DNA from 3 places in the Streptomyces sp. NPDC002580 genome. Region 1 is predicted to be linked to each of the others. Evidence: predicted binding sites of a transcription regulator. Region 1 holds the regulator's gene; each other region holds the start of a gene.
What was found. Region 1 encodes HrcA, which represses chaperone genes, less so after heat shock. Its sites were predicted from a motif close to TTNGCACTCNGNNNNNCNGAGTGCNAA; they were not measured.
Positions count from the first base shown of each region.

Region 2: groL (chaperonin GroEL) is a predicted target of HrcA. The motif match lies at 5,692-5,718, and genes of this name have one in related genera.
Region 3: groES (co-chaperone GroES) is a predicted target of HrcA. The motif match lies at 5,978-6,004, and genes of this name have one in related genera.

Region 1 covers NZ_JBIAQZ010000001.1:541,881-551,689, forward strand. Annotated here, with positions in the region: gene ACFYW7_RS02285 (hypothetical protein) at 1-431, shown strand, start outside; gene ACFYW7_RS02290 (DUF3097 domain-containing protein) at 415-1,221, opposite strand; gene ACFYW7_RS02295 (MBL fold metallo-hydrolase) at 1,253-1,993, opposite strand; gene hrcA (heat-inducible transcriptional repressor HrcA) at 2,172-3,188, shown strand; gene dnaJ (molecular chaperone DnaJ) at 3,189-4,322, shown strand; gene ACFYW7_RS02310 (nitronate monooxygenase) at 4,434-5,528, shown strand; gene ACFYW7_RS02315 (16S rRNA (uracil(1498)-N(3))-methyltransferase) at 5,525-6,274, shown strand; gene ACFYW7_RS02320 (VOC family protein) at 6,307-6,699, shown strand; gene ACFYW7_RS02325 (hypothetical protein) at 6,844-7,404, shown strand; gene ACFYW7_RS02330 (S41 family peptidase) at 7,478-9,809, shown strand, end outside.
Region 2 covers NZ_JBIAQZ010000005.1:420,453-430,261, forward strand. Annotated here, with positions in the region: gene ACFYW7_RS18550 (hypothetical protein) at 1-179, opposite strand, end outside; gene ACFYW7_RS18555 (helix-turn-helix domain-containing protein) at 295-1,134, shown strand; gene ACFYW7_RS18560 (DUF397 domain-containing protein) at 1,118-1,324, shown strand; gene ACFYW7_RS18565 (hypothetical protein) at 1,546-2,433, shown strand; gene ACFYW7_RS18570 (NADH:flavin oxidoreductase) at 2,515-3,642, opposite strand; gene groL (chaperonin GroEL) at 3,941-5,566, opposite strand; gene ACFYW7_RS18580 (cold-shock protein) at 5,991-6,194, opposite strand; gene ACFYW7_RS18585 (MoaD/ThiS family protein) at 6,647-6,922, opposite strand; gene thrC (threonine synthase) at 6,919-8,217, opposite strand; SAM riboswitch class I at 8,233-8,400, opposite strand; gene ACFYW7_RS18595 (glucosyl-3-phosphoglycerate synthase) at 8,606-9,550, shown strand; gene ACFYW7_RS18600 (trehalose-6-phosphate synthase) at 9,639-9,809, shown strand, end outside.
Region 3 covers NZ_JBIAQZ010000011.1:314,731-324,539, reverse strand. Annotated here, with positions in the region: gene ACFYW7_RS31415 (DUF3293 domain-containing protein) at 1-502, shown strand, start outside; gene ACFYW7_RS31410 (hypothetical protein) at 1,508-2,152, opposite strand; gene ACFYW7_RS31405 (hypothetical protein) at 2,290-3,081, opposite strand; gene groL (chaperonin GroEL) at 3,734-5,365, opposite strand; gene groES (co-chaperone GroES) at 5,525-5,833, opposite strand; gene ACFYW7_RS31390 (polysaccharide deacetylase family protein) at 6,136-6,888, opposite strand; gene ACFYW7_RS31385 (polysaccharide deacetylase family protein) at 6,969-7,856, opposite strand; gene ACFYW7_RS31380 (methyltransferase domain-containing protein) at 8,013-9,206, shown strand; gene ACFYW7_RS31375 (cell wall-binding repeat-containing protein) at 9,184-9,809, opposite strand, start outside.

The DNA.
Region 1 (9,809 bases):
CCCGGGGTGTGGGATACATCTGGAACCAGCGGGTCACGATGGACGCCGCCGGTGTCCACGTCAGCCGGCGCGGGCGGTCCGCGACCGTGCCGTGGGAGTCGCTGACCGGCGTCGGCATCCATGGCACATCGGCCCTCCACACCCTCGAACTCTGTCCGAAGGACGAGATCGACCGCGACGACCCGATGCTGTGGATCTTCGTGCGCGACAGCGAGCCGGCGCAGCCGGGGCGACCCCGGCTGCGCCACCGCGTCTCCGTCCGGCCCGGCAGCGCCCGGCACGCCGTGGCGGCGGGCTGCCGGCGCTGGGCGCCCGACCTCTGGTTCGGCGCGCAGCGGATGCCGCCGGGCTACGAAGGGACCCCCGACGTGAAGGGCCACCGCCGCCGGACCCGGGAGGCCGCCGCCCCGGCCGTCACTCCGGCGCAGTGACGAAGTCGATCAGTTCCTCCACCCGGCCCAGCAGCTCCGGCTCCAGGTCCTTGTAGGAGCGCACCCGGGACAGGATGTGCTGCCAGGCCGCGCCGGTGTTCTCCGGCCAGCCCAGGGCCCGGCACACGCCCGTCTTCCAGTCCTGACCGCGCGGGACCCTCGGCCAGCCCGCAATACCCACGGAGGACGGCTTCACGGCCTCCCAGACGTCGATGTACGGGTGGCCGAGCACCAGGGCGTGCTCGCTCGTGACCGCCCCGGCGATCCGGGACTCCTTCGAACCCGGCACCAGATGGTCGACCAGGACGCCGAGCCGGGCGTCCGGGCCCGGGTCGAACGCGGCGACGATCGCCGGGAGGTCGTCGACGCCCTCCAGGTACTCCACGACGACGCCCTCGATCCGCAGGTCGTCGCCCCACACCCGCTCGACCAGTTCGGCGTCGTGGCGGCCCTCCACGTAGATGCGTCCGGCCCGCGCGACCCGGGCGCGGGCACCGGGCACGGACATCGAGCCGGACGCCGTGCGGCCGGGGCGTACGGGCGCGCCGGCGGCCGGGCGCACCAGGGTCACCACCCTGCCCTCCAGCAGGAAGCCACGCGGTTCCAGCGGGAACACCCGGTGCTTGCCGAAGCGGTCCTCCAGGGTCACCGTGCCCGCCTCGCAGCGGATCACCGCGCCGCAGAAGCCGGTGCCGGGCTCCTCCACCACCAGACCCCGGTCCGCCGGGACCTCGGGCACGGGCTCGGGCTTCTTCCACGGCGGGGTCAGGTCCGGAGAGTACTGGCGCATTCGGATGACGATAGGAGAAACCCGGCGGCGCTCACCGCGACACGCCGGAACCCGGCACGCCGAAACGCGCGGCCAGGGCGTCCCGCTGGGACCGTACGAACCCGGCGTCCACGACCGCGCCGTGACCCGGCACGTACACCGCGTCCTCGCCGCCCAGGTCCAGCAGCCGGTCGAGGGCCGCGGGCCAGCGCGAGGGCACGGCGTCGGGCCCCGCCTGGGGCTCGCCGGACTCCTCGACGAGGTCGCCGCAGAACACCACCGTCGGATCACCCGGCACCACGACCACCAGGTCATGGGCGGTATGGCCGTCCCCCGTCCGCACCAGCAGGACCTCGACGCCGCCGGGCAGCTCCAGGCGCCGCGTCCCCCGGACGAACCCCCCAGGGCGCACGAGGGCGTCGGCCGCCTCCTCCGCCGCCCCGGGGTCCAGCCCGTTGCGCACCGCGTCCGCGCACAGCTCGCCGCGGCCCCTCTCGTACATCTCGGCCGAGCCGTCCGCGACGAGGATCTCCGCGCCCGCGAACGCCGCCGCGCCGAAGACGTGGTCGAAATGGGGGTGGGTGAGCGCGACAAGCGTCACACGGTGCCCGACGAGGGCCTGCGCCTCCCGGCGCAGCCGCGCGCCCTCCGCGAGGCTCGATCCCGCGTCGATCAGCAGGGCCGCGCCCTCGCCGACGACGAGCCCGACGGTGCAGTCCCAGTCCGGAAGCCGCCGCCGTCCGACCCGGTCCGCCACCCTTTCCCACTCCAGCTCTTCCCAAGTCAGCCTCATGCGGCGACGCTAGCGGTGACCGGGTGCCACTCCACCACGGCGCAGGCCCGCCCTTGCCGGGGTCGTGCCGCACCGCCGTACACTGAACCGGGGAACGTTGGCACTCGTGTGCGCTGAGTGCCAGACGAAAGCCACGAAGGCCACGAAGACCACCGAGTCGACTCTGGAGGTGTGCGCGATGCTCAGTGAACGCAGGCTCGAGGTGCTGCGCGCCATCGTCCAGGACTATGTGGGCACCGAGGAACCGGTCGGTTCCAAGGCGCTCACCGAACGGCACCGCCTGGGCGTCTCGCCGGCGACCGTCCGCAACGACATGGCGGCCCTGGAGGACGAGGGCTACATCGCCCAGCCGCACACCAGTGCAGGGCGCATCCCCACGGACAAGGGATACCGGCTCTTCGTCGACAGACTCGCGGGCGTCAAGCCGATGACCGCGCCCGAGCGGCGGGCCATCCAGAACTTCCTGGACGGTGCCGTCGACCTCGACGACGTCGTCGGGCGGACCGTGCGGCTGCTCGCGCAGCTCACCCGCCAGGTCGCCGTCGTGCAGTACCCCTCGCTGACCCGCTCGACCGTGCGCCATGTGGAGCTGCTGTCACTCGCCCCCGCGCGGGTGATGCTCGTGCTGATCACGGACACCGGCCGGGTCGAGCAACGCATGATCAACTGCCCGGCGCCGTTCGGTGAGACGTCCCTCGCCGATCTGCGGGCCCGGCTCAACAGCCGGGTCGCGGGACGCCCCTTCGCGGACGTGCCGCAGCTCGTGCAGGACCTCCCGGACGCCTTCGAGGCGGAGGACCGGGGTACGGTCTCGACAGTGGTCTCCACCCTGCTGGAGACACTCGTCGAGGAGACCGAGGAGCGGCTGATGATCGGCGGTACCGCCAATCTCACCCGTTTCGGACATGACTTCCCTCTCACCATCCGGCCGGTGCTCGAAGCGCTGGAGGAGCAGGTTGTGCTCCTCAAGTTGCTTGGAGAGGCCGGGGATTCGAGCATGACCGTGCGAATCGGGCACGAGAACGCGTATGAGGGACTCAACTCCACGTCCGTGGTCTCGGTCGGCTACGGTTCGGGCGGCGAGGCAGTAGCCAAACTCGGCGTGGTCGGCCCGACCCGCATGGATTACCCGGGAACGATGGGAGCGGTACGAGCGGTGGCACGGTACGTCGGACAGATCCTGGCGGAGTCCTGAGTGGCCACGGACTACTACGCCGTTCTCGGCGTGCGCCGCGACGCGTCCCAGGACGAGATCAAGAAGGCGTTCCGGAGGCTCGCACGCGAGCTGCATCCGGACGTCAATCCCGATCCGAAGACGCAGGAGCGATTCAAAGAGATCAACGCCGCCTACGAGGTGTTGTCGGACCCGCAGAAGAAGCAGGTCTACGACCTCGGCGGTGACCCGCTGTCCCAGCAGGGCGGCGCCGCCGGAGGCTTCGGCGCGGGCGGCTTCGGGAACTTCTCGGACATCATGGACGCCTTCTTCGGCACGGCGTCGCAGCGCGGACCGCGCTCGCGCACCCGCCGGGGCCAGGACGCCATGATCCGGCTGGAGATCGAGCTGGACGAGGCGGCCTTCGGCACCACGAAGGACATCCAGGTCGACACGGCCGTCGTCTGCGCCACCTGCAGCGGCGAGGGTGCCGCCCCCGGCACCACCGCGCAGACCTGTGACATGTGCCGCGGTCGCGGCGAGGTGTCCCAGGTGACGCGGTCCTTCCTCGGCCAGGTCATGACCTCGCGGCCGTGTCCGCAGTGCCAGGGCTTCGGCACCGTGGTCCCGACCCCGTGCCACGAGTGCGCGGGCGACGGCCGGGTCCGGTCCCGTCGCACCCTCACGGTCAAGATCCCGGCCGGTGTGGACAACGGCACCCGGATCCAGCTCGCGGGCGAGGGCGAGGTCGGCCCCGGCGGCGGCCCCGCCGGCGACCTGTACGTCGAGATCCACGAGCTGCCGCACTCGACCTTCCAGCGGCGCGGCGACGACCTGCACTGCACGGTCACCCTCCCGATGACCGCGGCGGCCCTCGGCACGAAGGTGCCGCTGGAGACGCTCGACGGCATGGAGGAGGTCGACATCCGTCCGGGCACGCAGTCCGGCCAGTCGATCCCGCTGCACGGCCGGGGCGTCACCCACCTGCGGGGCGGCGGACGCGGCGACCTCATCGTGCACGTCGAGGTCACCACGCCGACCAAGCTCGACCCGGAGATGGAGCGGCTCCTGCGCGAGCTCGCCATACTGCGCGGCGAGGAGCGGCCCACCGGTCAGTTCCAGCCCGGTCAGCAGGGGCTCTTCTCCCGGCTGAAGGACGCCTTCAACGGCCGTTGACCCAAGCGCGGCACGGGGTGGGATGCCACCCCGTGCCCGCCGGTCGCGGCGGCCCGTGCCGGGCGGACGGCCGGATTCGGACTTGCCCTGGGGACGTGACAACATGCCGTCATGTCCTCCGCACTGACCGATCTCTTCCCTCACCCGATCGTGCAGGCCCCCATGGCGGGCGGCGTCTCCGTCCCGCAGCTCGCGGCCGCGGTGTCCGATGCGGGCGGGCTCGGATTCCTCGCCGCCGGGTACAAGACCGCCGACGGCATGTACCAGGAGATCAAGCAGCTTCGCGGACTGACCGGCCGTCCTTTCGGCGTCAACCTGTTCATGCCGCAGCCCGAGCACGCGGACGCCGCCACGGTCGAGGTGTACGCCTGCCAGCTCGCGGGTGAGGCCGCCTGGTACGAGGTCGAGCTCGGCGACCGGGACAGCGGACGTGACGACGGCTACGACGCCAAACTCGCCGTCCTCCTCGACAACCCGGTGGCGGCGGTGTCCTTCCACTTCGGCGTGCCGAGCCAGGACGTGCTCGACTCCCTGCGCCGCGCCGGCACCCTCACCCTGGTCACCGCGACCACAGCCGCGGAGGCACTCGCCGTGCAGCGGGCCGGCGCCGACGCGGTCATCGTGCAGGGCATCGAGGCCGGCGGCCACCAGGGCACCCACCGCGACAACCCGGAGACGGACGGCACGGGCATCGGCCTGCTCTCCCTGGTCGCGCAGGTCCGCGAGGCCGTGGGGATCCCGATCGTCGCGGCCGGCGGCATCATGCGCGGCAGCCAGATCGCCGCCGTGCTCGCCGAGGGAGCGAACGCCGCCCAGCTCGGCACCGCGTTCCTCGCCACCCCCGAGTCCGGCGCGCACGCCGTGCACAAGCAGGCGCTGACCGACCCCCTGTTCGTCCGCACGGAACTCACGCGCGCGTTCTCCGGGCGTCCGGGGCGCGGGCTGGCCAACCGCTTCATGCGCGAGCACGGTCCGTACGCCCCCGCCGCCTACCCCGAGGTCCACCACCTCACCGTGCCGCTGCGCAAGGCGGCCGCCAAGGCGGGCGACGCGCAGGGCATGGCGCTGTGGGCGGGACAGGGGCACCGCATGGCACGCGAGCTGCCCGCCGGGCAGCTCGTGGAGGTACTGAACGCCGAGATCGCCGCCGCGCGGACAGCGTTGTCGGCGGCCGAGGAGATCCCGGAAGAGGGAGCGGCCCGATGACAGCACCGGTGTTCCTGGTCGAGCACTTCGACGCGGGCGGCGGCGGACGTTACGTCCTCGACGGCCCCGAGGGACGGCACGCCGTCTCCGTGAAACGGCTGCGGGCCGGCGAGGACGTCGTACTCACCGACGGCGCCGGCCGCTGGGCGGACTGCGTGGTCCTCGACACCGAGGGCAAGGACCGGCTGATCGTGAAGATGGACACGGTGGCCGAGGAACCGGCCGAGGAGCCCCGCATCACGGTCGTCCAGGCACTGCCCAAGGGCGACCGGGGCGAACTGGCCGTCGAGACCATGACCGAGACCGGCGTCGACGCCGTCGTCCCCTGGGCGGCCTCCCGTTGCATCACGCAGTGGAAGGGCGAGAGGGGCCTGAAGGCTCTCGCCAAGTGGCGCGCCACCGCCCGGGAATCCGGCAAGCAGTCCCGCCGGGTGCGCTTCCCGGAGGTCGCGGACGCGATGACGACCAAGCAGGTTGCCGCACTTCTCGCCAAAGCCGACCTCGCCGCCGTGCTCCACGAGGACACCGAGGCCGGCACCGAGCCGTTCGCGACGGCGGCCCTGCCCGGCTCCGGTGAGATCGTCCTGGTGGTCGGCCCCGAGGGGGGGATCTCCCCCGAAGAGGTCGCCCTCTTCACCGCGGCGGGGGCGAAGACGTTCCACCTGGGGCGTACGGTGCTGCGTACGTCGACGGCGGGGACCGTGGCCACGGCACTGCTGCTGGCCCGCACCGGCCGCTGGTCCTGACCCCCACCGTCCGCACATCCAGCAGGGAACCCATGGAACTCGCCCAGGTACGGCTGCTCGTCTCCGACTTCCCCGCCTGCTACCGCTTCTACTCGGAGGTCCTCGGCCTCAAGCCCCAGTCGGGCGCCGCCGAGGGCCCGTACGAGAAGTTCAGTCCCGTCACGGGGTCCGCCGGCATCGCCCTCCAGGACCGCGCCATGATGACCGGGATCCTGGGCGAGATCGGCGACGAGGTGGCCGGGCACCGCTCGCTGGTCGTGCTGCGGGTGGACGACCTCGACACCTACTGCGAGCAGGTCGTCTCGCGCGGCGCGACCCTGGTGCACGGCCCGGCGCCCATGACCGAACGCATGCGCGTCGCCCACCTCAAGGACCCCGAGGGGAACCTCGTGGAACTCCAGGAGTGGCTCCTGCTGCTGGGCTGACCGGCGGCCCCCGGCCCGGCGGGCCGGGGGACGGGGAACCTCCCCCGTGACCCGGGGGAGAGGGGCAACTCCTTCGGGTGGTTGTGCCCCCGATGGCCGCATGCGGTCTACCGCGCCGCGCCGCGCGGTGGCACGCTGCCGTCCATGGGGGCATTGAGGCGGATCAGGCGCCGGGCGGTGCGCGAGCGGGTGCTGACGGCACTCGGGCTGGCCGCGGCCGGTGTGTTCGCGGTGACCGGGTGCGAGCCCGGTGACGGCCTCAGCGCCGCCACCGTGGCCTACACGACCGACCAGACGGCGACCAAGCAGCTCGAACGGCAGCACGTGGACGTCAGTTGGCTCACCTGCACCGCGAACTACGGCGGCGCCGACAAGGCCCCCACCCCCGGCAGGTCACGCTCGCCGAGCGAGAACACCGTGGTGTCCGTCGACTGCCGGGGCCAGACCGAGGACGGACGGGACATCACCGTCAAGGGCAAGGTCACCCGCGCGGTCAGCGGTGCCTGCGTACGCGGCGACCTGCGCGCCACCGTCGGCGGGAAGCAGTGGTTCCACGTGAGCGGTCTGGGCAACTGCGACACCACCACCCCGCCGGCCACCTACCGACCCCCGGACGGACAGCCCGACCCGACCGTCACCGTCACCGTCACGAAGACGATGTGGTGCAAGGGCGACCCCACCTGCTGGCCCGCACAGGGCAAGTGACCTGCCGGGCCGTACGAGGTTCAAGTGATCCGAACCTCTGTCGGGGCGTCCACGGGCTGCGTAGGGTGACCGGGTGACAGAGTCCGCAGCCTCCGCGTATCTCCGGTTCCCGCACCTGCACGGCGAGTTGGTCGTCTTCACGGCCGAGGACGACATCTGGGCCGCCGCCCTCGACGGCGGCGGCCGCGCCTGGCGGGTCAGCGCCGACGACGTACCGGTGAACCATCCGCGCATCTCCCCGGACGGCACGACCGTGGCCTGGACGTCCACGCGTGACGGAGCCCCCGAGGTCCACGTCGCCGCCCTGGACGGCGGGCCCGCCAGACGGCTGACGTACTGGGGCAGTTCGAAGACCCAGGTGCGCGGCTGGACCCCCGACGGACAGGTGCTCGCGCTCAGCACCCAGGGCCAGGCCAGCCTGCGCCGCACCTGGGCACGGTCCGTCCCGCTCGACGGCGGCCCCGCCACGACCCTGCCGTACGGCCCCGTCGGCGACGTCGCCCACGGCGCGCCCGGCGTCGTCCTGCTGTCCGCCCCGATGGGCCGCGAGGCCGCCTGGTGGAAGCGCTACCGGGGCGGGACGGCGGGCAAGCTGTGGATCGACCGGGACGGCCGGGGCGAGTTCGTCCGGCTGCACGAGGACGTCGACGGAAACCTCGAACACCCCCTCTGGGTGGGCGAACGGATCGCCTTCCTGTCCGACCACGAGGACGTCGGGGCCCTGTACTCCTCCCTCGCCGACGGATCCGACCTGCGCCGCCACACGCCCCTCGACCACTTCTACGCCCGCCACGCGGCCACCGACGGCACCCGCGTCGTGTACGCCTCCGCCGGTGAACTGTGGCTCCTCGACGACCTCGACGGCGCCGAGCCGCGCCGCCTCGACATCCGGCTCGGCGGCCAGCGCGTCGACCAGCAGCCGCACCCCGTCAGCGCCGCGCGCTGGTTCTCCGCCGCCGCGCCCGACCACACCGGACGCGGCAGCGCCGTCTCCGTGCGCGGCGCCGTCCACTGGGTCACCCACCGCTCCGGCCCGGCCCGCGCGCTCGCCACCACCCAGGGCGTCCGCGCCCGGCTGCCCCACACCTTCCGTGCCGAGGGTGAGGAGCACGTGGTGTGGGTGACGGACGCGGAGGGCGACGACGCCCTCGAGTTCGCCCCCGCCACCGGCGTCGCCCCCGGGGCCACCCCGCGACGGCTCGCCGCGGGCGCGCTCGGCAGGGTCCTCGGCCTCGCCGTGGCACCCGACGGGAGCCGCGCCGCCGTCGCCTCCCACGACGGGCGCGTGCTGCTCGTCGAGCGCGAGAGCGGCGAGGTCCGCGAGGTGGACCGCAGCGAGGACGGCGAGGTCACCGGGCTCGTCTTCTCCCCCGACTCGGCCTGGCTCGCCTGGTCGCACCCCGGACCGCGCCCGCTGCGCCACCTCAAGCTCGCCAACACCACCGACCTGTCGGTGACCGACGCGACCCCGCTGCGCTTCCGCGACTACGCGCCCGCGTTCACCCTCGACGGCAAGCACCTCGCGTTCCTCTCGGCCCGGGCCTTCGACCCCGTCTACGACGAGCACGTCTTCGACCTGGCCTTCGTCGGCGGCTCCCGGCCCTACCTGATCACCCTCGCGGCGACGACACCCTCCCCCTTCGGACCGCAGCGCCACGGCAGACCCTTCGAGACACCCGACAAGGACGAGACCCCCGACAGCGAGGGCACCCCCAGCACCCGCATCGACCTCGACGGACTCGCCGACCGGATCGTGCCGTTCCCCGTCGAGGCCGCCCGCTACTCGACGCTGCGCGCCGCCAAGGACGGGGTGCTCTGGCTGCGCCACCCGGTCCGCGGCGTGCTCGGCGCCTCCCGCGCCACCCCGGACGACCCGGACCCGAAGACCGAACTGGAGCGGTACGACCTCGCCCAGCAGCGCATCGAGCACCTCGCCGCCGACGCCGACCACTTCACCGTCACCGGCGACGGCAAGCGGGTCCTGCTGTGGACCGACGGCAAGCTCAAGGTCGTCCCCAGCGACCGGCGCGCCTCGAACGACGACGAGAGCGACACGAACATCACCGTCGACCTGTCGCGGGTGCGCCAGACCGTCGACCCGGCCGCCGAGTGGCGCCAGATGTACGACGAGACCGGCCGCCTCATGCGGGACAACTTCTGGCGCCCCGACCTGGGCGGCGTCGACTGGGACGCGGTCCTCGACCGCTACCGCCCCGTCCTGGACCGGGTCGCCACCCACGACGACCTCGTCGACCTGCTCTGGGAGGTCCAGGGAGAACTGGGCACCTCGCACGCGTACGTCACCCCGCGCGGCGGCCGGGGCGGCGGCGACCGGGCGCAGGGACTCCTCGGGGCGGACATCTCCCGCCACGAGGACGGCAGTTGGCGCATCGACCGGATCCTCC
Region 2 (9,809 bases), on a different contig from region 1:
TGGGCGGTGCCCACGTTGCAGCGGCCGAGCGCGACCAGGGCGAACGGCTCGCCGCTCGCGCCGGTCACCGGATCGACCCCCAGTGACGGCAGCACCACCCCGACCCCGGTCAGGGCCGCCCGCAGCTCCGCCACGATCTCCTCCGTCGGCCGCACCCGGTTGTTCGACGTCATGCCCATCGCACCGATCCCTCCACGTTGAGTGTTCGCTTTCACCACCCAGCGTGACCACTACCCCTCTAGCCTGGGAAGGGACGGCGGTCCAACAACCCCTCCTGTTGGACAAGGAGTTGCCATGCCCGGATCCAAGGACCTCGACCCGTCCTCCTCACCGCGCGCCATGATCGGCGCCGAGCTGCGGCACGCCCGCGAGAACGCGGGCCTGAGCCAGTCCGAACTGGGCGAACCGCTCTTCGTCAGCGGTTCGTTCATCGGCCAACTGGAGTCGGGGACGCGGCGGTTGCAGCTTGAGTACGCCGTCCGGATAGACGAGATCCTGGGGGCGAACGGGTTCTTCGAGCGCAATTGCAGGGCGCTGGCCAGGTCCAGGTACCCGGACCACTTCGTGGAGGCGGCGGAGGCGGAGGCGGTTGCCACGGCGATCAGGGAGTTCGCGCCGACGCTGGTCCCCGGGCTGTTGCAGTCGAAGGAGTACGCGCAGGCGATGTTTCGCAGGGGACGTCCAACGGCAAAGACGCAGGTCATCGACGAGTTGGTCGCGGCCCGGCTCGACCGCGCGCGTTTGCTCGACGATCCAACAACGCCGTTGTTGTGGGTGATTCTTGACGAGGCGGTACTACGCCGGAAGGTCGGCGAGGGGCCGGTCATGGCCTCGGCCCTGCGCCACATCACCGGCCTGGCCGAGAGGCACCGAGTGATCGTGCAGGTACTGCCGTTCACGGCGGGAGCACACATGGCCATGGAGGGTTCCCTCAAGCTGATGGCTTTCGACAGTGCGCCGCCGCTCGCCTACTTGCAGGGCCTGGGAACAGGCCGGCTGGAGGACGACCCGGCGACTGTCGCCCACCACGACCTGACCTTCCATCTCCTCGCGGCCAACGCGCTCTCACCGCAAGAATCACTGGCCCTGATCTGCTCGGTAGCAGAGGATTACGCGCATGAGGAACAGCCGTGAATACGACCTGAGCCACGCCACCTGGCACAAGTCCACCTACAGCGGAGCAAGCGGCGGCGACTGCCTGGAGGTCGCCGAAGGTCACCCCACGCTCGTCCCCGTCCGGGACTCCAAGAACCCCGAAGGGCCCCGACTCACGTTCCGGGCCCGGGCGTGGGCGGCCTTCCTCGAAGGGGTCAAGGCCCGGTAACCCCAGGTCCGAAGCTCAAGTACCGAACTCCGAGCGGTCTTTGCAAGGAATGGGCGGTGGGCCCAACCCACCCGCCCACCCTTGCGAGTTGACTTGCCGCGATCGACTTGCCACGCACAGTCACCAGGCTCTAGCGTGCGCAAAGAACGAACAACCCCCGCCAGGTGCGCCAACACCTGCGGGGGTCTGACCAGCGAGATCCGACGAATGAGGTCGATCCCATGGCTGACGCCAACTTTAGTGCTGTGCCTCGCTCCACGCACGCCTTCCCCCACCCGATGGCCAATCCCGGCTACGGAAAGCGCAGCGCACCAGGGCAACGCCCCCGCGCGAGCGACGACTTCGCACACCTCCCGCCCCGCGAGGCGGCGATCGCCGCGTACGTCGACCGTCTCCCGGACGGCGCCGACATCTCCGTGAAAACGCTGGCCAAGGAGCTGCCGTACGGACAGTGCGCGTTGCGTACCGCGCTCAACAACCTGACCCGGGCGGGTCACTTGCGCCGTGGACGCGAACACCTGGCCGGTTCGGGCAGCTCCCGCTGGGTCACCCGATCGTGGTTCACCCGAACGGCGCGCGACGACGGCTGGTGGGCGCTGTTCAGCCGCGGCGGCATCCCGGAAGAGCCCCCGGACCGGCGGTCCGCCCCGACCCGGTCCCGCGCCCACATCCTGCTGGCGGCGCTGGGCCGTACGACCCCCGCCCTGTCCCTGTCGGCCAGGGACTGCGCGGATCTCGCCCCCCTGCTCGCGGAGTGGTTCACGAGGGGCGCCACCGACGAACAGGTGGTCCGGGCCCTCACCGCGGGGCTCCCCGTTCCCGTCCACAGTCCGGCCGCCCTCGTACGCACCCGCCTGCGGGACAAACTCCCACCCGAGCCCGCGCCCGAGCCCGTGGGAGAAGCCCCGAGCCCGCCCGACCGCATGCTGGAGTGCGCGGAATGCCGCGCCCCGGGCAGTCCGGAAGCCCTGCCGGGCGGCTTCTGCGGACGGTGCAGCGGGAAGGCCGTTCCCTCCGGGACCGCTCCCCTGACGTCCACGACGGTCCGCGCCCACGCGGCCGAGATCCGCGCCGCGATGGCACACCGCCGCGAAAGGGCACCCGTGTGACGGCTCCCCGCACGGGTGCCGACACCTCGGCCGGGACGGCGTCCTGCGCCGTCCCGGCCGAGGGCGTCGATCCAGGGGACGTCAGCTGAGCGAGCCGAGCGCCGCCGCGTCGTACGGGGCCAGTTCGTCGAAACGGCCGGCGAGGACCTTCGCCGCCCACTCGGGGTCCTGGAGCAGCGCGCGGCCGATGGCGACCATGTCGAACTCGTCGCGCTCCAGGCGGTCGAGGAGATCGTCGATGCCGCGGACGGTGGAACCCTCGCCCTGGAAGGCCTTGATGAAGTCGCCGTTCAGGCCGACCGAGCCGACGGTGATGGTCGGCTTGCCGGTCAGCTTCTTCGTCCAGCCGGCGAGGTTGAGGTCGGAGCCGTCGAACTCGGGCAGCCAGTAGCGGCGCGTGGAGGCGTGGAAGGCGTCCACTCCGGCCGCGGCGAGCGGCGCGAGGATGGCCTCCAGCTCCTCCGGGGTCTCGGCGAGGCGGGCCTCGTAGGCCTGCTGCTTCCACTGCGAGTAGCGGAAGAGGATGGGGAACTCCGGGGAGACGGCGGCGCGCACGGCCGCGACGATCTCGGCCGCGAACTTCGCGCGGGCCACCGGGTCGCCGCCGTACGCGTCCTCGCGCCGGTTGGTGCCGGACCACAGGAACTGGTCGAGCAGGTAGCCGTGGGCGCCGTGCAGTTCGACTCCGTCGAAGCCGAGGCGCTCGGCGTCCACCGCCGCCTGGACGAACGCCCCGAGGACGTCGTCCAGGTCCTGCCGGGTCATGGCCTTGCCGGTGGCCTCGGCGCCCTCCTTGAAGATGCCGGACGGACCGACCGGCGGGGCGTCCGCGAACGGCGGCTGACCCGCCCTGCGCACCATGCCGATATGCCACAGCTGCGGCACGATCGTCCCGCCGGCCGCGTGCACGCCGTCGACGACCTTCGCCCAGCCCGCCAGCTGCTCCTCGCCGTGGAAGCGCGGAACGCGGTCGCTCTGGCCGGCCGAGTCGTGACCGACGTACGTGCCCTCGGTGACGATCAGGCCCACGCCCGCGGCGGCGCGGCGGGAGTAGTACCCGACCACGTCCTCACCCGGGACGCCGCCCGGGGAGAACTCGCGGGTCATCGGAGCCATCACGATCCGGTTCGGGACGGTGAGGCCGCCCAGGGCGACGGGCCGGGAAAGGATCTCGGCCGCGCGGGAGGCGGCGGACGCGGTGACACTCACGTGGGGGGCTCCTCGGGAGGGGGACGGTACACCGATAACGGTAGACCAGCTGGTATGTGCACACGCATGGAATGCATGTGAGTAGCACAACAGCCATGCCGCCCGCGCGCATTCCGCCCGTCCGGCACCACGTCATGTGATCCCCGCCACGCGAGGCGCGCGCCACCGGACCGGACCGCGCGGGTCGGCCGGCGACCGGCCCGCCCTCCGCGCCCTGTACCGGAAAAGCCCGAGGGCGGCACTCCCTGTCGCCAGGAAGTGCCGCCCTCGGTAAGGACGTTGATCAACCAGAGGTCGATCAGAAGTCCATGTCACCGCCCGGCATGCCGCCCGGAGCGCCGCCCGCGGCGGCCTTCTCCGGCTTGTCGGCGATGACGGCCTCGGTGGTCAGGAACAGCGCGGCGATGGAGGCGGCGTTCTGCAGGGCAGAGCGCGTCACCTTCGCCGGGTCGATGATGCCTTCGGCGATCATGTCGACGTACTCACCGGTCGCGGCGTTCAGGCCGTGGCCGACGGGCAGGTTGCGCACCTTCTCGACGATGACGCCACCCTCGAGACCACCGTTGACGGCGATCTGCTTGAGCGGGGCCTCCAGGGCGAGCCGCACGGCGTTCGCGCCGGTCGCCTCGTCACCCGTGAGCTCGAGCTTCTCGAAGACCGAGGAAGCCTGGAGCAGGGCCACGCCACCACCGGCGACGATGCCCTCCTCGACGGCCGCCTTCGCGTTGCGAACGGCGTCCTCGATGCGGTGCTTGCGCTCCTTAAGCTCGACCTCGGTGGCGGCACCGGCCTTGATGACGGCCACGCCGCCGGCCAGCTTCGCCAGGCGCTCCTGGAGCTTCTCGCGGTCGTAGTCCGAGTCCGAGTTCTCGATCTCGGCACGGATCTGGTTGACCCGGCCGGCGACCTGGTCGGCGGAGCCGGAGCCGTCGACGATCGTGGTCTCGTCCTTGGTGATGACGACCTTGCGGGCACGGCCCAGCAGGTCCAGACCCGCGTTCTCCAGCTTGAGGCCGACCTCCTCGGAGATGACCTCGCCGCCCGTGAGGATGGCGATGTCGCCGAGCATGGCCTTGCGGCGGTCACCGAAGCCCGGAGCCTTGACGGCGACGGACTTGAAGGTGCCACGGATCTTGTTGACGACCAGGGTCGACAGCGCCTCGCCCTCGACGTCCTCGGCGATGATCAGCAGCGGCTTGCCGCCCTGCATGACCTTCTCGAGGAGCGGGAGCAGGTCCTTGACGTTCGCGATCTTGGAGTTCGCGATCAGGATGTACGGGTCGTCGAGGACGGCCTCCATACGCTCCATGTCGGTGGCGAAGTACGCCGAGATGTAGCCCTTGTCGAAGCGCATACCCTCGGTGAGCTCCAGCTCCAGACCGAAGGTCTGGGACTCCTCGACGGTGATGACGCCTTCCTTGCCGACCTTGTCCATCGCCTCGGCGATGAGCTCGCCGATCTGGGTGTCGGCGGCGGAGATGGAGGCCGTGGAAGCGATCTGCTCCTTGGTCTCGACATCCTTCGCCTGCTCGAGCAGGGCACCGGAGACGGCCTCGACGGCCTTCTCGATACCGCGCTTGAGGGCCATCGGGTTGGCGCCGGCGGCGACGTTGCGCAGACCCTCGCGCACGAGCGCCTGGGCCAGCACGGTCGCCGTGGTCGTACCGTCACCGGCGACGTCGTCCGTCTTCTTGGCGACTTCCTTGACCAGCTCGGCGCCGATCTTCTCGTACGGGTCCTCGAGCTCGATCTCCTTGGCGATGGAAACACCATCGTTGGTGATCGTGGGCGCGCCCCACTTCTTCTCGAGGACGACGTTACGGCCCTTGGGGCCGAGGGTGACCTTGACGGCGTCGGCGAGCTGGTTCATCCCGCGCTCGAGACCGCGCCGTGCCTCCTCGTCGAACGCGATGATCTTGGCCATGTGAAGTGGTCCTCCCGGACGGGGTGGATTTCTCCGGATCGTGCCCGCGCCCGCGACGGACGGCCTGCAAGCCTTGTGGTTCCTTGCCCCACAGGCCCGCGGGCCTCACTGGCCCGATCCAAGTTCTGTCACTCTCACTGGGAGAGTGCTAACGCCAATGATTAGCACTCGACCCCTGCGAGTGCAAGCGCCTCTCACCAAAAACAGGCCTCCGGCCGGGCCTCGCAAGGGGCCGGGCGGGGGCGCTCGCGGGTGTTCGCGGGCGCACCGATGGGCGCGCGCGAGGCGGTCGGGAGACGGCCCGAGGGGCGCGGAGCCCCCGGATGGGCCGCCGGAGTCGGCCGGGGACGCACGAGGGGCCCGCATCCCTGGTGGGATGCGGGCCCCTCGGCGTGAGTGCGTCGGTGGCCGTTCGCGCCCGGATCTAGACGGCGAGTTTGACCATGTCCGCCTGCGGACCCTTCTGGCCCTGCGAGATTTCGAACTCCACTCGCTGACCCTCTTCAAGGGTGCGGTAGCCGTCCATCTGAATCGCGCTGTAGTGCACGAAGACGTCCGCACCACCGTCGACCGCGATGAAGCCGTACCCCTTCTCCGCGTTGAACCACTTGACGGTGCCCTGAGCCATGCCTAACTCCCCTATTACTGGCCCTTGCACAGATCCACACTTCGCGGATCCGGGTCAGACCTCACCCCCCCAAACGGTTGGGGGTGTGCGCCGGAACGCGTCGACCGCGGCTGAATGTATCTGCCCAACTGCCCTCTGCAACAGGTCAATCGGACGAGAATTCTGGGCATGGCCGATCAATGACATGCGGAGAATACGTAAGGATCCGGGGCAAGTCGGGCCCCGCAAATGCCATGAACTGCCCAAAAAGACGGGCCAGTTTGGCTACTTCTTGTCGGCTGCGGAACGACTACTCATATGCGTCCGGCATGAAACCAACATCCAAAGCGAAGTGGCTTCCCCAACTGTAGCGCGCTCAATCATGCAGAATTGCCCCCTCCGTTTCTCTCACGGAGGGGGCAATTCGATGAACTCAGCGTGTTCGGCATTACCGAGGGTAACGAACGGAGCGGTCAGCCTCCGGCGACGGCCGGAATGATCGAGACGCCCACACCGTCCGGCGTCGCCGTCTGAAGGCCCTGCTCGAACCGGACGTCGTCGTCGTTGACGTACACGTTGACGAAGCGGCGCAGCTTGCCCTGGTCGTCCAGGACGCGCGCGGCGATGCCCGTGTGGTTGCTCTCCAGGTCGGCGATGACCTCGGCGAGGGTCGTTCCCTCGGCGCTCACCTCGGCGGCGCCCCCGGTGTAGGTGCGCAGGATGGTGGGGATGCGGACGTTGACGCTCATGATGCGAGGCCAGCCTCTCGGAAGGAGTCGAGGTTCGGGCGGATGGTCGCGGTCAGCCCGGTGTCCGAGGCCACCGCGTCCAGGGTCTTGAGGCCGTCACCGGTGTTCAGCACGACCGTGGTGAGGGTCGGGTCGAGGAGGCCGTTCTCGATCAACTTGCGGGTGACGCCCACGGTCACCCCGCCGGCCGTCTCCGCGAAGATGCCCTCGGTGCGCGCGAGCAGCTTGATCGCGTCGACGATCTGCTCGTCGTTCACGTCCTCCACCGCTCCGCCGGTGCGCCGCGCGATGTCGAGCACGTACGGCCCGTCCGCGGGGTTGCCGATGGCGAGCGACTTGGCGATGGTGTCCGGCTTCTGCGGCCGTACGACGTCGTGACCGGCCTTGTAGGCGACGGAGACCGGGGAGCAGCCCTCGGCCTGGGCGCCGAAGATCTTGTACGGCCGGTCCTCGACGAGCCCGAGCTCGATCAGCTCCTGGAGCCCCTTGTCGATCTTCGTGAGCTGGGAGCCGGAGGCGATCGGCACGACGAGCTGGTCGGGGAGCTTCCAGCCGAGCTGCTCGCAGATCTCGTACGCCAGCGTCTTGGAGCCCTCGGCGTAGTACGGCCGCAGGTTGACGTTGACGAAGCCCCAGCCCTCGCCGGCCGGGTCGCCGATCAGCTCGGAGCAGAAGCGGTTCACGGCGTCGTAGTTGCCCTCGATGCCGACGAGCTCGCCGCCGTAGACCGCGGCCATGACGACCTTGCCCTGCTCCAGGTCGTGCGGGATGAACACGCAGGAGCGGAAACCGGCGCGGGCCGCCGCGGCGCCCACGGCGCCGGCGAGGTTGCCGGTGGAGGAGCAGGAGAGGGTGGTGAAGCCGAAGACGCGGGCCGCTTCGATGGCCTGGGCGACCACGCGGTCCTTGAAGGAGTGCGTCGGGTTGCCGGAGTCGTCCTTGACGAAGAGCCTGCCGGCGTCGACGCCGAGCTCGCGGGCCAGGTTGTCGGCCTGGACGAGCTTGGTCCAACCGGGGTTGATGTTCGGCTTGTCGGCCACGTCCGCGGGGACGGGCAGGAGGGGCGCGTAGCGCCAGATGTTCGTGGGTCCCGCTTCGATGCGCTTGCGGAGTTCCTCGGTCTCGTAGGCCGAGAAGTCGTAGGCGATCTCCAGCGGGCCGAAACACTCCTCGCAGGCGAAGACCGGGCCTAGCGGGACACGGTGCCCGCACTCGCGGCAGGAAAGCGCCGCGGCCGGGCCGAGGTCCACCGCGTCGGCGGAGTTCGTGGTACTTGCAACTGTCTGCGCAGCCATGGAGGCGAGGCCCTTTCCTCATCTTCCCCACGGCGCACTTCGCCGTGAGACGGACTTGGCACCTTCCCGAGCCGGGAGCCTCGCTACCTGACCGACGTCGATCCGACGTCGAGCGGTACGAGACCGGCTGGAGGGTTGCCGGGGCTTCATCGGGCCGTATCCCTCTGCCCCTCTGGATGAGCGGTATTTGATTGTTGAACTGTTGAACCTGGCACGGACCGACGATCCAGGACATGCGATGGTCATCCGCGTTGTTCAAGACTGTAACCGAAGGCCAGGACAGTTGAGATAGTCGTCCGAACCGCGAGACGACGCCCATCGATCCGCCGCTGGCCGCAGCGGGCACGCCGATGAGAGCGTGTGATCAGACAGTGAGGAGCCGCAGACGGTGCTGAATGAAGTCGAAAACTGGCTGAGCACACGCTCCTGGTCCCTGACCGACCGCCCGCTCCACAAGCTCATGGCGGCGAAACGCGTCAGCGGGTCGACGGTCAGCGTCGTGCTGCCCGCGCTCGACGAGGAGGAGACGGTCGGCGAGATCGTCGCGATCATCCGCCACGACCTGATGCAGCAGGTACCCCTCGTCGACGAGATCGTCGTCGTCGACTCGGGCTCGACCGACCGCACCTCCGCGGTCGCCGCCGCCGCCGGCGCGCGGGTCGTGCACCGCGACGACATCCTCCCGCGGATCCCCGCGGTGCCCGGCAAGGGCGAGGTGCTGTGGCGGTCGCTGCTCGTGACGAGCGGGGACATCGTGTGCTTCGTCGACGCGGACCTCAGGGAGTTCTCGTCCGACTTCGTCACCGGGATCGTGGGCCCGCTGCTCACCGATCCCGGCGTCGACCTGGTCAAGGCCATGTACGACCGCCCGCTGGGCGGCGCCACGGGACAGGGCGGCCGGGTCACCGAGCTGATGGCCCGCCCGCTGCTGAACATGCACTGGCCGCAGCTCGCGGGCTTCGTCCAGCCGCTCGGCGGCGAGTACGCCGCCCGCCGCTCCCTGCTCGAACGGCTCCCGTTCCCCGTCGGCTACGGCGTCGAACTGGGCATGCTCGTGGACGCCCTGCACCTGGTGGGCCTCGACGCCCTCGCCCAGGTCGACGTCGGCGTGCGCAAGCACCGCCACCAGGACGGCCAGGCGCTGGGCCGGATGGCCGCCGCGATCTACCGCACCGCCCAGCTCCGGCTCGCCCGCGGCCATCTGATCCGCCCCGCCCTCACCCAGTTCGAGCGCGGCCGGGACGGTTTCCGGCCGCGCACGTACTCGGTGGACACCGAGGAGAGGCCCCCGATGACCGAAATCTCCGAGTACCGGCGGCACAAAGCCGCGTAGACCGGCCCGATCGGCCCGCGACCACCTCCGATCGCATACGGCCGACGGGAACGTTTGAGCGTTTCGACACGGGGCTAGGTTTCGAGGCATGGCTTCAACGCACGGTGCCCACCGGATTCTGGTCGCCTCCAACCGCGGCCCGGTCACCTACGAGGAACGGGAGGACGGCTCGCTGCACGCCCGGCGCGGCGGCGGCGGCCTCGTCTCGGGCCTCTCGGCGATCGGGCCGGACGCGGGCGCCCTATGGGTGTGCTCGGCC
Region 3 (9,809 bases), on a different contig from region 1:
AACAGCCGTCACGCCCCGCAACTGGGACCTGTACCGGACCGCGGTCGTCGACATCCGGTTCCGGGACCGGATCGTTCGCGTCGAACCGCGCCCCCCGGGCACGGCCGGGGGCTCCTTCCCCGAACCGGCCGGCGGCGCCACCATCCATGTGATCACCGCGTGGAACCCCCTCGGCCGTGACGCGTCCCCCGAGGCCAACGCCGGCGCCCACCGCCTGCTGCGCGCCGAGGTCCGCGGCCGTGGTCTCACCTGGTGGCCCGCGGTGGGCGGCGACGTGTCCGGGACACACCGCGAGGAGAGCCTCGCCATCGCCGGTCTGAGCGACACCGCCGCGCGCGACCTGGGCCGCCGCTTCGGACAGGACGCGGTCTTCGCCTGGGCTCCGGACGCGTGGCACGTCCTGGCGTGCGACACCGACGCCGCCGCGGTGAGCGGCTGGGCGGCCGCCGAGAGGGCCGCTCTCCAGGTGCGGACAGGCGTCGAGGCAGGGGGAGTCGAGTGATGGGCATGTAACCGATGCGCACGCCGGACCACTGTCCGCACTGCGGCAGGCGCCTCGACGGTCCACCGGCCGAGCGGGTCAGGGCCGACGACTTCCCGGCCGAGGTGACCTACGCGACCGATCCGGTGTGCGGTGCCCGCCGGCGCGTCCGGGACAGGACGTCACCCCCGCGCCGCCTGGCCCGCCCGTATGCGGAGGGCCCGGGCTGACGTCCCGCCGCGCCGGGATGCGGCGGCCGGCTTCCCCCGGCTTCCCGTGGGGCGGACGTACCGCCCCCGCCCGACATCCCCGCACCCGCACCCGGATGCGACCCGGACGACACCTCCGCCCCAGCACTGGACCCCGGGCCCCGCCTCACCGGCACCCGGGAGTGCGAAGGCCGCCACGGACACCCCCATACTCTTCCGGCCGACCGGCGACGAGACGCTCTGCCCGCGCTGCACGGGCTGAACCACATGACCCACGGCGCCCGCGGGATGGGAATCGCGCGGACTCCCGGCCACAGTGGACTTGCCCGATCGAAGGATGTCGTGGCGGGGAGGGAAGGCCGATGGCGGAACCCGGTCCGTTCGAGCCGGAGACCGCCGTCGTGGGGCAGCCGAAGCGTTCACGGTGGCGCAGGTACACGGGGCCCGACCTGGTCGTGTCCGCCGCGAACGGGGTCCCGCTCGCCCATGGCAAATCACGGAGACCGATCCGGACGGGGCCCGACGCCGGAGATTTTCGGCCGGGTCACCGTCGAGCCGGCCGCGAACGCCGTCATCCACGGTCGGGTGCCCGGCCGGGACGCCGAACTGCGCCTCACCCAGCTCGACGGCACCGGCCATCTCCGGGTCGAGGTCAGTGACGCACGAGGGGAGCGAGCCCCTCCCGCGCACGGACGGCGAGCGCGGTCTCGTCCTCGTGGCGGCGTTCGCCGAGGACCGGGGTGTCGCTCCTCGGCCCGGCGCGCCCGTGTGGGCATCGGGGGTCACGGCCGTAAAGAGCCGCCCGTCACGGAACGTCCTACTTGACGAACCTGCCGTCGCCCACGACGACATGCGGTCGGCTGTTGATCGCGTCCTGCGCCCATTCCAGGATGGAGACCTCGACCGTGATCGTGCCGGCCCGGCTCACGTCCTCCGTCACGTCGTACACCTTGCCGGTCCGCAGCGTGAGGCTCCTGAGCGTGGATCCGTCGCTTCGCGTGATCCTGACCGACGCCACGTAGCCGGGCAAGGTCTCCTTGTCGAGCCCGACCTTCGCCTCGAAACCGGTCAGGCCGGTGGGAACGTTGAAGGAGAGGGGTTTCACCACCTTGTTGAAGACCCCGGGCGAGAACACGATGCTCTTCGGGTGCGGAACGTCACCGAGCGCCATGGCGTCCTCCCTCTCGTTGTTCCCGTATCCGCCGATGGGCCCGTCATCGGTCAGGTACCGCACCTTCACGTCCGTCAGTGCTTCGGCCGACGGCCCTTCAGCGTCGCCGCCGGGATCGGCGGGAGCCGTGGCTCCCCCGTCGCCCCCGTCGCCCGTGTCGCCCGTGTCACCCGTGTCACCCGTGCCGTCCGAAGCGGAATCGCCGGGGCCCGGCCGCGCCGAGGACGGGTCCGCGGGAGACTCCGGCGTCCGGGACTCCTCCGGAGCCTCGGGGCAGGCGGCGGCGTCCACGCACACCTTGCCGTCCCGTCCGGCATGTTGATCGATGTTGTTGGTGTCCCCACATCCCGCGACCGCGGGTACCAACACACACAGGAGAACGGACCCACAGACCGCTCTTCTCCAGGTTCGCATGTCCCCTGCCTCGGTCATCTGCGGACGACCGGGGCGCCCACTGCCCCGTGGGCCCCGCCGAGCCCCCCGTCGAAGGAAATCCTCAGCAGCCCGACCTTCGAGACGTCGAAGCCCCTGAGGGCGTAACTCCTGCCGTATTCGAGCGTCTCTGAGTACAGGACCTTCCCCGTGCCCTGGTCGACCAGGTTCACCTTCAGCGTCTCCGTCCTGTCGGTGCCCGGGGAATCCGCGGCGATCCCGAACGTCGCGTCGAATTTCGCGTACTTGCCCGCCAGCTTCATCTGGAAGTAGCCGCTCTCGTTCTCCCCGCAGGCGATCGTGCACTCGATGACGAATGCGGTACGGAAGGACTTCGCTCCGACGACCACGTCGTCGGAGCTCCATGAGGTGCACGTGCCCATCACGCAGCCGTCCGCGGAATCCCGGACACCGTCCGGGAGGTTCCCACCCGACAACTCGACGCTGACTGGAGCGACTTCGCCTTCCACCGAACCGGCTTCCCCCTCCTCACGGCCCGCGCCACCGTCCGCACCGTCACCGCTCGGCCCGTCACCGCTCGGCCCGTCGCCGGAGTCCGCGCCGCCCTCGTCGGTGCCGCCTCGCTCCCCCGAACTCCCGGCGGACGCGTCCGACTCTGGCGCGGAGGAACTCCCGGCCGACGGGTCGTCCGAGGCGTCCGAGTCGTCATTCCCGGAGCAAGTGGACCCCTGGACGCAGGCGTTGGCATCGCCGTCCGCCTTCTGATTGATCGTGGTGTCCTTGCACGAGGCGACCGCGAGCACGGACAGCGCCACGAGCGCCGACACGCGGACCACACTTCGCCATCCCCGCATGATTCCCATTGCCTAGCATTTCGACTGGACGCAGACCGTGCCGTCTCTGCCGGTCTTCTGGTCCACGCTGGTGCTGTCCGACTTCATGAGACCAGTGATGACCGCAGCGATGATCACAGCCAGAGCCCCGACAACACCGACAATGATCTTGATCTTGTGATCATTGGTCCACCCCGCCATACGCCCAACCTTCCTATGACAAATGAAGGTTGATGGTGACACAGAGGCACGGGTGATCACTGCGGAATACCGGACACATGCGGTCCTGTGGCCCGCTCGTTACAGGACCGGTCAAAACGGTGCGCGACCGCTCCGTCGGCACGGCTTCCGCCCATGCCTCGCTCTCCACCGACGAATGGCGGTACGCGAGGCGGAGTTCGCCGAGGCCAGGGACTGGGTGATCGGCACCTCGCCGCCCGGCAGAACCTCGCGCTGTTCCTCCAGGAGTACCGACGCGTCCGATGTCACCCGCCGCCCGACGGACCGACCCCCGAGGTCCTCAAGACAGCACTTCGCCCCGCCGCGATGCGGCGGGGCGAAGTGGTCGGGCCCGGGTCGGCCGTCGGTGTCACCCGGGAGGGGTGCCGGCGGCTGACGTGCGGCCCGTGGGAGTTCCCGGACTGCGTCAGTGCGAGTGGCCGTGGCCGCCGTGGCTGTGACCGGCGTCGCCCTCGTCCTCGGCCGGCTTCTCGACGACCAGGGTCTCGGTCGTGAGGAGCAGGGAGGCGATGGAGGCGGCGTTCTCCAGGGCGGAGCGGGTGACCTTGACCGGGTCGATGACGCCGGCCTTGACCAGGTCGCCGTACTCGCCGGTCGCGGCGTTGAAGCCCTGGCCCTTGTCGAGCTCGGCGACCTTGGAGGTGATGACGTAACCCTCCAGGCCGGCGTTCTCGGCGATCCAGCGCAGCGGCTCGACGGCGGCCTTGCGGACGACCGCGACACCCGTGGCCTCGTCGCCGGTCTTGCCGAGGTTGCCCTCGAGGACCTTCACGGCGTGGACGAGCGCGGAGCCACCACCGGAGACGATGCCCTCCTCGACCGCGGCGCGGGTCGCGGAGATGGCGTCCTCCAGACGGTGCTTCTTCTCCTTGAGCTCCACCTCGGTGGCGGCGCCGACCTTGATCACGCACACGCCGCCGGCCAGCTTCGCGAGGCGCTCCTGGAGCTTCTCGCGGTCCCAGTCGGAGTCGGTGTTCTCGATCTCGGCCTTGATCTGGTTGACGCGGCCGACGACCTCGTCGGAGCTGCCGGCACCGTCGACGATGGTGGTGTCGTCCTTGGTGACGGTCACGCGGCGGGCGCTGCCCAGCACGTCCAGGCCGACCTGGTCGAGCTTGAGGCCGACCTCCTCGGCGATGACCTGACCACCGGTGAGGGTGGCGATGTCGCCGAGCATGGCCTTGCGGCGGTCACCGAAGCCGGGGGCCTTCACGGCGACGGCGTTGAACGTGCCGCGGATCTTGTTCACGACCAGGGTCGACAGGGCTTCGCCCTCGACGTCCTCGGCGATGATCAGGAGCGGCTTGGAGGCGTTCGCCTGGATGACCTTCTCCAGCAGCGGCAGCAGGTCCTGGATGGAGCTGATCTTGCCCTGGTGGATGAGGATGTACGGGTCGTCGAGGACGGCCTCCATACGCTCCTGGTCGGACACCATGTACGGGGACAGGTAGCCCTTGTCGAAGGCCATGCCCTCGGTGAAGTCCAGCTCCAGACCGAAGGTGTTGGACTCCTCGACGGTGATGACACCGTCCTTGCCGACCTTGTCCATCGCCTCGGCGATGAGCTCGCCGACCTGGCTGTCCTGGGCGGAGAGCCCGGCCACGGCCGCGATGTCGGACTTGTCGTCGATCGGGCGGGCCGTCGCGAGGAGCTCGTCGCACACGGCCTTGACCGCGGCGTCGATGCCCTTCTTCAGGAGGGCGGGCGACGCGCCGGCCGCGACGTTGCGCAGGCCTTCGCGTACGAGCGCCTGGGCCAGCACGGTGGCGGTGGTCGTACCGTCACCCGCGATGTCGTTGGTCTTGGTCGCCACCTCCTTCACCAGCTGGGCGCCGAGGTTCTCGTACGGGTCGTCGAGCTCGACCTCACGGGCGATGGTCACACCGTCGTTGGTGATGGTGGGGGCGCCGAACTTCTTGTCGATGACGACGTTGCGGCCCTTGGGACCGATCGTCACCTTCACCGTGTCGGCAAGCTTGTTGACGCCGCGCTCAAGGGCGCGACGGGCGTCCTCGTCGAACTTCAGGATCTTCGCCATGGGAGCGGTTCAGCCCTCTCGGAAAACTCGGGAGATAAAACGAACGGCGCCCCCAGCGCCCGGTTCATCGAAAGTAGCGGGGGCCAGGGGCGCAGTTCACTGCAATGCTCGGTGCGGGGTTGTCCGGGGAATGACCCCGAACTCCCTATACCGGGTGAATTACTTCTCGATGATCGCGAGCACGTCGCGAGCGGAGAGGACGAGGTACTCCTCGCCGTTGTACTTCACCTCGGTGCCGCCGTACTTGCTGTAGAGGACGATGTCGCCGACGGCGACGTCGAGCTCGACACGCTTGCCGTCCTCGATGCGGCCCGGGCCCACGGCCAGGACGACGCCCTCCTGGGGCTTCTCCTTGGCGGTGTCCGGGATGACCAGGCCAGAGGCCGTGGTCTGCTCGGCGTCGAGCGGCTGGACCACAATGCGGTCCTCGAGCGGCTTGATGGCAACCTTGGAGCTGGTGGTCGTCACGATCCGACCTCCCCCTTCGGAGATCTCACGGGGTTAACTGTCTGGGGTGGCGACCAGGTGGATCCGTCGTCGCGGGTGCCGGACCTGCCTGTCGCTGTTGGCACTCTCCAGGGGGGAGTGCCAGACCTGAGACTATGACCGCGATTAGCACTCGGTCAAGCGGAGTGCCAAAGGCGTCGGCGTGGCGTGGGACGGAAACGTGCCGGAAGGGTGCCCGACCGCACCGGCCCGGCGCCCCCGGAAGCCTCCGGCGGGACCTGGGTCCCGCCGTCGCGGGGCAGGCGGGAAGGTGACCACAGGGCCTAGAGGTAGTTCTCCAGCCGGGCCGGGGTGAGTCCCTCCGCCTGGATGCGCCGGAGCAGCCGGACCGTGGCGTCCGCGAGGTCGGGTTCGCCGAATCCGCGCAGGATGTCGCCCGGCCTGAGCGGGCGCGCGTCCACCGCCCGGCCGAGGACGACGGCGGTGACCCCGCAGTCGGCGGCGGCGCGCAGGGTGGTGCCGTCGTATCTGCCGTAGGGGGGACGCAGCAGCCGGGGCCGCACGCCGAAGCGCTGCCGGAGCTTGTCCTGCTGTCCGCAGATCTCGGCGCGCTGGCCGACGTAGGGCAGGCCGCGCAGGGCGGCGTGGTCGAGGGTGTGGTTCTGGATCGCCGCGCCGACCGCCCGCAGCCGGGCGAGGTGTCCGTACCCCGGCCCGACGACCCGGTCGGTGAGGAACACGCTGACCGGCAGCCGCAGTTCGCGGACCAGGTCGAGGAACCGCGGATCGCGCTCCGCCCCGTCGTCGTAGGTCAGGAAGACCACCTTGTCGCGGGTGCGCACGTGGTCCACGACGGAGGGCAACCCCGGGCCCGCGGTGCGCGCGGTGGTCCGGGCGGGCACCTCGGGCGGCGCGGCCAGCGGGGCGGCCAGGCCCCAGCGGCGGTACGCCGGCTCCTGCGGACGCACCCGCTGGGCCGCCTTCTTGCCGAGCCGTTCGATGGGGTCGACGGACTGGGCGCAGCCGCTGAGCAGCACCGCCGCGAGCAGCCCGGCGACCGGCACGCGCGCTCTCACCGCCGCCGCCCCCCACCCCCGCCGCGCCACCCCGGCCGTGGCCCTGCCCTCGGCCCCGGTCCCGGCCCTGCTCCCGGCCCTCACAGGTAGTCCTCCAGGCGCGCGACCGCGTATCCCTTGCCCGTAACCGTCCGCAGGAAGCGGCGGATCATGTCGGTCATGGTGCCCTTCCAGTCCTCGCGGCCCCGGAAGTGGGTGAGGACGATGTCGCCGGGGTGCAGGTCCCGGTCCTCCTCGCGGTACTCCCAGTGGTCGACGAAGACCTCCTCGTTCCAGATGGGCGCGTACTCGATGCCGCAGGACTTGGCGGCGCGCAGGGTGTCCTGGTCGTAGTTGCCGTAGGGCGGGCGGAAGAGGGTCGGGCGCTTGCCGAACTGTCTCTTCATCACCGCCTGCATGCCGCAGATCTCGTGCTTCTGCCGCGCGTAGGAGAGCGCCGGCAGATAGGGGTGGTGCAGCGTGTGGTTGTTGAGGGTGATGCCGCGGTCGCGCATCCTCCGGAAGTACCCGTAGTCGTCGTCGACCAGGTAGTCGCTGAGGAAGGCGGTGTACGGGATCTTCAGATCGCTCATCATCCGCAGGAACGCGGGGTCCTTCTCCTCGCCGTCGTCGATGGTGAGGAAGACGACCTTGTCCTTCGTGGGGACGGTCGTGAAGACCGGCGGCAGCCCCAGCTCCTTCTGGCCGTCCACCTCGAATCCCTTGCGGGCCTTGATCACCGGCTTGTCGGCGGGCGGCGGCGGGGGCGTCAGCGGCACCTCGGCCAGTCCCCAGCGCCTGGCGGCGGCGACACGACGGGCCTGCGCGGCGCGCAGCCGGGTGGCGTACGCGTCGAGGGCGCGGGCCGGCGGCGCCTGGAGCCCGGCCCGCCGGCCGTGGGCCGGCCTGGCGGCGTCGGCACCGGAGCCCGAAGCGGTACCCGAGCCGGTCTCGGCGCAGCCGGAGACGAGGAGGCCGAGGGCGATCATGCCCACTCCCCAGCGCGCACCGGCCCCGTTTGCGCCGCTTTTATCATTTTGTCGTACGGGTCCCATGGGGCCGGATCCTCCCAGGTCACCGCCCCGCGGCGGCCCCGACACCGCCTCCTGAAGCACACCGTCCACCGACTGGCCCACAATGGCCGGGTGAACGACGTCTCCTTCGCCCCCCTCCTCACCGCCGAGGGCCGCGCCCTGCTCGAAGAGGTCCGCGACACCGAACCGGCACGGGAACTGGCCGTCGCCACCCGGCTGCGCCGCGAGCACCCCGCCGAACTCGTCTCGGCGGCCCTCGGACAGGCGCGGCTGCGGCAGCGGGCGGCGGTGAAGTTCGGGGCCGAGGACGCCGGGCGGATGTTCTTCACGCCGAACGGGGTCGAGCAGTCCACCCGGACGAGCGTCGCGGCGTACCGCGCCGAGCGGCTGCGCTCGCTGGGAATCCGCTCCGTCGCCGACCTGTGCTGCGGCATCGGCGGCGACGCCATCGCGCTGGCCCGCGCCGGGATCCGCGTCCTCGCCGTCGACCGTGATCCGCTCACGGCCGCCGCCGCCCGCGCGAACGCCGACGCGCTCGGACTCACGGACCTGATCGAGGTGCGCGAGACGGACGTCACCGAGGTGGACACCTCTTCGTACGACGCGGTGTTCGTGGACCCGGCGCGCCGCGGCGGCCGCGGCCGGATCTTCGACCCGGAGGCGTACTCGCCGCCGCTTTCCTGGGCGGTCGGGGCGGCCGCGCAGGCTCCCGTCGCCGCGCTGAAGATCGCTCCCGGCATCCCGCACGAGGCGGTCCCCGCCGAGGCGGAGGCCGAGTGGATCTCGGACGGCGGAGACGTGAAGGAGGCCGTCCTGTGGTTCGGCACCGAGCCGGGCCTGGTGCGCGCCACCCTGCTGCCGGGCCCGCGCGAACTGCGCGGACGCGGACTGCCCGATCCGGCGGTGCGGGCGGTCGGGCGCTATCTGTACGAGCCGGACGGCGCAGCCATCCGCGCCCACCTCGTCGCCGAGGTGGCCGAGGAACTGGACGGCGGGCTCGTCGACGAGACGATCGCCTACATCACCGCGGACGAACTGCGGCCCACGCCGTACGCCACCGCGTACGAGATCACCGATCGGCTGCCCTTCAACCTGAAGAAGCTGAAGGCGCTGCTGCGCGAGCGGGAGGTCGGTGTCCTGACCGTGAAGAAGCGCGGGTCGGCCGTCGAACCGGAGGAGCTGCGGCGGAAGGTGAAGCCGCAGGGGCCCAACTCCGCGACCGTGTTCCTGACCCGGGTGGCGGGCGCCCCGACCATGCTGGTGGGGGCGCCCGCGACACCGCCTACTGGTGGTGGACCGTCTTGAGGGGGGCCAGGTTCGGCTCGGCGCCGACCGGGCCCGACCTCACGGCCTCCGTCGCGGCCTGACCGCCGTCCGCGCGGAGCGTGAAGGCGCTCTGCGGCGAACTCGCGGGCACCTGGCCGTTGTAGTACGGGTGGTACACGAACTGGCTGCTGCTCGCGGCGATCGAGCTGCCCGCCGTGTCCAGCGCGCCCGCCGCGATCGACGCGGTGCCGCCGAAGCCGACCACGGTCTGCGTGCTCGCGGACTCCCGCAGCAGATAGCCCTTGGCCTCGCTCGACAGGGTGTCGCGCGAGGTCCACAGGACGGGTCCGAAGACGTTCATCGCCCCGGCCGCCGACACGCCGCCGCGCCAGCTGTTCGTGTAGGCGAGGGCGGCCATGGTCGGCGCGCTCCACCAGAACTTGGCGACCGCCACGGAGGTGGCCTCGTTGCCGCTCGCCGTGACCGGGTAGTACGAGTACGTCGACGGCCACTTGGAGAGGTACGTGTGCGTCAGCGCGTACTTGGCCGAGGCACCCACCGTGATGATCATGGTGTTGTTCGGGTTCAGGCTGTTGAGGTACGCCTTCACCGAGTCGGTCAGCTTGTTGCCGTCGTTGAGGA